DNA from 2 places in the Luedemannella helvata genome. Region 1 is predicted to be linked to the other one. Evidence: riboswitches for the same ligand, from Rfam matches in the RefSeq annotation. Region 1 holds a riboswitch; the other holds the start of a gene.
The links. A riboswitch is a leader RNA that binds a small molecule or an ion and turns the genes downstream of it on or off. The one in region 1 is predicted to bind S-adenosylmethionine.

Region 1 (3,401 bases):
GTTGGGGGCATCGCCGGCCTCCACGCGGCAAAGTGCGCACTACGGCGGCATCCAGCGCCGCCGAAGCCGCCAAGGTGCGCACTTTGGCGAGCGGGACGCGACGCGCGGATGCTTGCCGCGCCCTAGGCAGGGAGAGGGCGGGTGGCCGCGTACTCCGGGATCGACAGCATCGGGGGGCGGTCCGGGAGGTCGATCTCCGTTTCGCGTGGCGTCACCCTTCCCCCCTCGCGGGTGAACTGGGTGAGGGTGGGCCACGGGCGGCGGTCCGGAGCGACCCGGCGGGCGACCGTGTGCAGGATGGTCGCGGCCATCCGGCCCAGCGCGGCGGTGTCCTGGTGGCCGTGGGTGCGCTGACCGAGGTCGACCTGGGCGATGGCGTCGAGCCCGAAGCGCTCGGCCGCGTCGATGAGCAGGCCGGTCTCCACCCCGTACCCGGCCGCGAACGGCAGCCGCTCCAGCAGGGTGCGCCGGGCCGCGTACTCGCCCGCCAACGGCTGCACGACGCCCGCGAGGTGCGGCAGGTACGCGTTGAGCAACGGCCGGGCGAGCAGCTCGGTGACCCGGCCGCCCCCGGCGGCGGACACGTCGAGCAGCGGCCGGTCGTAGAACGCCTTGACCAGGCCGACCGTGTGGTCGGTGAGCAGCGGCCCGAGCAGCCCGGTGATGTAGTGCCCGCCGAAGTCCGTGAGGTCGGCGTCGACGTAGACGAGGAGGTCGCCGCGCGTGACGGCGAGCGCCTTCCACAGCACCTCGCCCTTGCCGGCGAACGAGCCGCACTCGGGCAGCACGTCGTCGCGGTGGTGCACGGTCGCGCCGGCCGCCGCGGCGACCTCGGCCGTCCGGTCGGCGGAGCCGGAGTCGATCACGACGATCTCGTCGACCAGGCCCGTCGACTCGGCGAGTTCGCGCACGCCGGCGACGATGATCCCGACGGTGGGCTCCTCGTCGAGCGCCGGCAGGACCACGCTGACGGTGGTGTCGCCCTTCGCGTCGATCAGCTGGTCGACCGCCCAGTCGCCGGCGGCCGACGTGCGGGCCAGGAACCACCGCGCCGCCGCGTCATGCACGTCCTCCACGCTAACCGGTGGGGCGGACTGGTCAACGGGAGGCGTGAGGTCTAGCGTGCCAACTCGTGGACGCGTGGGCACCCGAAGAGAACCTCAACATCGGCAAGCGCCGCGCGCGGCCGAAGCGCCGCATGGACGAGAAGCGACCCGTGGCCTGGACGCTGCGGATCGTCGTCGTGCTCGTCGTGGTGGCGCTCGCGGGCGGCGCGGTGTGGTGGTTCACCCGGCCCAGCGGCCTGGAGACGCTGCCGCCGCAGGCCCTGGAGACTCCCGGCGGTTTCCGGTCCACCATCGGCGCCAAGAACACCATCACGGTGGGTGTCACCGTGACGAACGCGGCCACGAAGCCCATCACGGTGACGAAGGCGCGCATCCTGGCGCCGCCCGGGGTCGCGGCGAAGTCCGTCGGCCTGGTGCCCGCCGGCGAGAACAACGCGGGCTTCGAGCTTGACGACCAGGTGCCGGACGGCGGCTCGGTCACGCTCGGCCCGGGCGAGTCCGCCGTGATCGTCGGGCGGTTCACCGTGACGTGTGGCACAGCGATCGCCTCGGCCGACCCGACGGAGGAGCAGATCTTCGCGACCGTACAGGTGGATGGCGAGTCCCGCGAGGAGGAGCTGGACGTCCCCGTCGTGGACGATATGCCCTGGTTGACGGCGACCGCGCAGCGCTCGTGCCTGGACCCGGTGTCCACCGCCGACCCGGGCGGTCCGCTCAAGCCGCTGCCCAAGGCGTCGGAGGCCACGTCGTAAATACCGGCGCGACCCCGTAGAATCGGCGGCACGTGCCTGCGCACGACAACTGAATAACTCATCCAGAGGGGCAGAGGGAACGGCCCGATGAAGCCCCGGCAACCACCCGCGAGCGCGCGACGAAGCGCCGCCCGGGCAGGTGCCAAATCCGGCCCACGATGACGCAAGGCGTGGGAAAGATGAGAAGGAGACCATCATCGTGAGTGCATCCTCAGCCGCCCGCTGCCTCGTCTGTCGCAACTGCGGCACGGAGGCGCCGCTGCGCCCTCAGCACGCCTGCTACGAGTGCTTCGGCCCGCTTGAGGTCGGGTACGACACGGCCGCGCTGGCCCAGGTGACGCGAGCCGACATCGAGGCCGGTCCGAACAACATGTGGCGGTACGCCCCGCTGCTGCCCGTGGGTCAGGACGCCGCGGCGCGTGTCACCCTGGATCCGGGTCTTACCCCTCTGGTACGCGCGGACGCGCTCGCGGACGAGTTCGGCATGACCGGCACGGTGTGGGTGAAGGACGACTCCGCCAACCCGACGCACTCCTTCAAGGACCGGGTCGTCTCCGTGGCCCTCACGGCCGCCAAGGGTTTCGGCTTCACCCGCTTCGCCTGCGCTTCCACGGGCAACCTCGCCAACTCGGTGGCCGCGCACGCCGCCCGTGCCGGCGTCCCGTCGATGGTCTTCATCCCGTCCGACCTGGAGGCCGGCAAGATCCTCACCACGGCCGTCTACGACGGGGACGTGGTCGCCATCCAGGGCTCGTACGACGACGTGAACCGGCTGTGCTCCGAGCTCACCGAGACGGACGAGTTCGAGAAGACCGCCTTCGTCAACGTCAACCTGCGCCCGTTCTACGCCGAGGGCTCCAAGACCCTCGGGTACGAGGTGGCGGAGCAGCTCGGCTGGCGCATTCCCGCGCAGGTCGTCATCCCGATGGCCTCCGGCGAGCTGCTGACCAAGGTTGACAAGGCGTTCGCCGAGCTGGTGGAGATCGGCCTGGCCACCGCGCCGGAGGGCGGCTGGCGCGTGTTCGGCGCCCAGTCGACGGGCTGCAACCCGATCGCGGTGGCCCTGCACAACGGCGCCTCGGACATCGTCCCCGTGAAGCCGACCGGCATCGCCAAGTCGCTCAACATCGGCGACCCGGCCGCCGGCCTGTACGCGCTGGAGTCGGTCCGCCGCACGAACGGCTGGATGGAGTACGTCGACGACGAGGAGATCCGCGCCGGCATCCGCCTGCTGGCCCGCACGACGGGCATCTTCGCCGAGACGGCCGGCGGCGTGACCACCGCGGTGCTCGGCAAGCTCGTACGCACGGGCAAGCTGGACCCGACCGCGGAGACGGTCGTCTTCAACACGGGCGAGGGTCTCAAGACGCTGGACGCGATCGAGGGACTCGTCGGGCCCACGCACAACATCAGGCCATCCCTCAAAGCGGCGCGCGAGGCTCACCTGATCGGATGATTTTTTCGGACGCGCCTACGATGAGTAGTGTTCACGTCAACGCGCGGTGCTTGCAAAATGCGAATCGCAACCGCCAGAACGTAACTGACGGTAACCAAACCAGCTAGCAACGGTGAAGCAACACGC
Region 2 (3,401 bases), on a different contig from region 1:
CCGTCCTTCGCGTTGCCCGGCTTCGACTTCGCCACCCGGGCGAGCTTCTCCATGTCCTTGACCAACGCCAACGCGTGCCGCCCGTTGGCCGGATCGTTGACCAACGCCCACGCCGGGAACCCCAACGCCTCCCGACGCCCATGACCCACCACGACCGGCGCCGCCTCAGCGGCGAAGCCGAGGAACTCCATGCTCAGGTCCTCGGCCTCACCCAGCGCACCCGGCACCAGACGCACGACCGTACGACCGTCGAGCACCGGATGCCCGTAGGACCGCGCGGTGATCGTGTCCACGGACCGGTCCGGAGCGGCCTCCCCCGGCAGGATCGCACCGGCCTCCCGCAGCGCGTCGTCGCTCACTCGGACTCCTCCTTGACGACGCGGCCGGCGTACAGGGCGGCGGCCATGCGCATGCCCTCGGACCAGGCGATCGGACCGACCTCGGTCACCGGCACGGTCTCGCCCTGCGGGTTGGTGAACGACAGCTCGCCCGTCTCGGCCTCGTAGCTCGGGTCGTCGGCGCCGACCCACACGGTCGCCGTGACAGCTGTGCCGCCCTCCCAGACGCGGCAGGTGGCGTAACCGCCGCGGATCGGGTAGCCCAGCTTCGTCGCCCGGGCGGTCAGGTGGCGCAACTCCTCGAAGCGACCGCCGGAGAACTCGCCGAGGGCCCGCGACTGCTCGGCCTTGTCCTCGGGTTTGCGCCAGATCTCGCGGAACAGCTGCGTGGTGCCCTGCGCCACGCCCAGTTCGGCGGCGAACTCGCGCAGGTCGTCAAGGTCGGCCAGGCGCACGGGGTGCGGGATGGCGAACTGCGCGGCCGTCAGCCACACGGACTCGCCGTCGAGGTTCACCACGCCGACCCCGCGCGCGACGTCGGCCTCGCGCAGGAACCCGGCGTCGTCGAGGATCCAGTCGCCGGCCTCGTCGACGGGTACGACGACGGCGTCGGTGAGCGCGGCCCGCCACGCTTCGTCGGCCCAGACGCGGCCCAGCACCTGGGCGGGCACCGGCAGCGAACGGATCATCCAGCGCTCGACCTCGGCGCGGCAGCTCGTCTCGTGGCGGGCGAGCCACTCGGCGAGCTGGCGCAGCCCGACGACGACATCGTCGTCCTTGAGCGCCTTGGGCAGGCTCTTGAGTTGCTTGCCCTGACCCTTGCGGCACACCACCTTGCTGCCCTGCAACGACACCTCGTACCCGTCGGCGGTCGGCAACCACCCCATGCTCGTCCTCCCAGACACCCCGCTGCGGCGAAGCCCGGATTCTGCCATCGCCGGCTGACATTCACGCCTTCGCCGCGGGCTGCTATGGTCGGAGCTGTCACGAGTGCCAACGCGTAGCCCCGGCTTGTTGGCCGGCAACCCTCCTCCGCGGCGGGGTGCCCCGGGTGATGACACGGCCCGCCCCGACCGGGGCGGCGCAAGCGCGGACCCCTGCCGGGTCCCCGATGATCCCAGGGGGTCATGCCGTGACGGCACCATCGATCACACCCACCGCCCTGCTGTCCGTTGTCGGCACGGACGCGCGCGTGCCGCTCGTCGACGGCGGCGAGACGCGGTACACGAACCTCGACTACGCCGCGAGCGCGCCCGCCCTGGCCACCGTGGCCGAGCACGTGGGCGAGGTACTCGCCAGCTACGCGAGCGTCCACCGGGGCGCGGGGTACCTGTCCCGCGTGTGCACCGCGCTCTACGAGGACGCCCGCGCGGCCGTCACGTCCTTCGTCGGCGCCCGCGGCGACGACGTGGTCGTGTTCACCCGGCACACCACGGACGCGTTCGGCCTGCTCGCCTCGGCCACTCCGGGCGAGGCAGTGCTGCTCGACATCGAGCATCACGCCAACCTGCTGCCGTGGCAGCGCCGGGGCGACCGGGTGCTGGCCGCCCGCCCGACCCTGGCCGCCACGCTCGACGCGCTGGAGGCGGAGCTGCGCCGCCGCCCGGCCGCGCTCGTCACGGTCACTGGCGCCTCGAACGTCACCGGCGAACGCACGCCGCTGCCCACCATCGCCGACATCGCGCACCGGCACGGCGCCCGGCTCGCGGTCGACGGGGCCCAGCTCGCCCCGCACCGCCCGATCGACCTGGCCGGCACCGGCGTGGACTACCTGGCGTTCTCGGGCCACAAGCTCTACGCGCCGTACGGCGCTGGCGTGCTGGTGGGCCGTCGGGACTGGCTCGACGCGGCCGAGCCGTACCTGGCCGGCGGCGGCGCGGTGACGGACGTGACCGTCGCCGCCACGGCCTGGGCGCCGGCGCCGGCGCGGCACGAGGCCGGCACGCCGAACGTCGTGGGGGTCGCGGCCCTCGCCCGGGCCTGCCGGGAGCTGGCGGCACTGCCGGCCGGCGCGCTCGTGGACCACGAGCATCACCTGCGCGAACGGCTGGTCGACGGCCTCGCGGCGCTGGGCATCACGCCGCTGCGGCTGTGGCCCGACAGTCCCGGGGCCGTGGGCCTGGTGGCGTTCACTGTGGACGGTGTGCCCGCCGGCAAGGTGGCGGCCTACCTGTCGGCCGAGCACGGCATCGGCGTGCGCGACGGCCGGTTCTGCGCGCATCCCCTGCTGGACCGGCTCGGCGTGCCGGCGGCCGTGCGGGCGAGCTTCGGCGTCGGCAGCACCGTGGAGGACGTCGACCGCCTCCTGTCCGCGCTCGGCGCACTGTCCGCGCGGGGAACACAATGGGCGTACGCGCAGGACAGCGCGGGCTGGGCGCCCGTACCGGAGACCAGGCGGCTGCCCGACTGGCTCGGCGGCGCCCCGCTCTCCGGCGAGCAGCGGCCCTGTGACGGACCGGTGCCGGTCAGCCCGCCCGGTATCCCGTGAACCCGCTCGCGGTGGCCACGACGGCCACGGTGTCGAAGCCGGCACCGGCGGCCGCCGTGGCGCCCATCGTCGGGGCACGGTCGCTCGCCTTGCCGCGTGCGTCGCACACGCTCACGTGCGTGCCGCCCGCCCGCTCACGGACCGGCTTTCCGCGCACGTAGTACGGCTCCCGGTAATCGAAGGTGGCCCGCCTGGCGCACCAGAACGCCGCGTCGGCGGCCGGCACGACGCTCCTGCCGGTCGCCACGTCCAGCACGAGCGGCTCGGCGCCGCCCCGGATGAGGCGGGCCGTGGCGCCCGCGATGGCGGGCTTGGTGTCCCAGTCGATGAGCGCCTCGGTCCTGCCCGCCGGCACCTGCCACGTCGTATCGCCGGTCGCGATGTCGAAACCCTCGACGGTCACGTCGAGATCGGTGAAGGTCGCCCGCGCGGTGTCGTTGGCGTACTTCTCGGTGCCCCGGTAGCGGCAGCGCACGGGCAGACCGTCGTCCGCGGAGGCGGGGTCCTCGATGTAGAGGTGGCTACGGCAGAACAGGTCCGTGCCAGCGGAACGCCAGCGCACCGATCCGTCCGCT

Region 2: it holds a riboswitch for S-adenosylmethionine, as region 1 does, so the genes downstream of both, ABD191_RS05305 (aminotransferase class V-fold PLP-dependent enzyme) here and thrC (threonine synthase) in region 1, are expected to answer to the same signal.

Annotation. Positions count from the first base shown of each region.
Region 1 is NZ_BAAALS010000011.1:158,928-162,328, reverse strand. It holds gene ABD191_RS13570 (glucosyl-3-phosphoglycerate synthase) at 123-1,067, opposite strand; gene ABD191_RS13565 (hypothetical protein) at 1,133-1,819, shown strand; SAM riboswitch class I at 1,875-2,005, shown strand; gene thrC (threonine synthase) at 2,019-3,275, shown strand.
Region 2 is NZ_BAAALS010000004.1:77,728-81,128, reverse strand. It holds gene ABD191_RS05315 (hypothetical protein) at 1-359, opposite strand, end outside; gene ABD191_RS05310 (DUF4132 domain-containing protein) at 356-1,225, opposite strand; SAM riboswitch class IV at 1,321-1,434, shown strand; gene ABD191_RS05305 (aminotransferase class V-fold PLP-dependent enzyme) at 1,450-2,826, shown strand; gene ABD191_RS05300 (outer membrane protein assembly factor BamB family protein) at 2,804-3,401, opposite strand, start outside.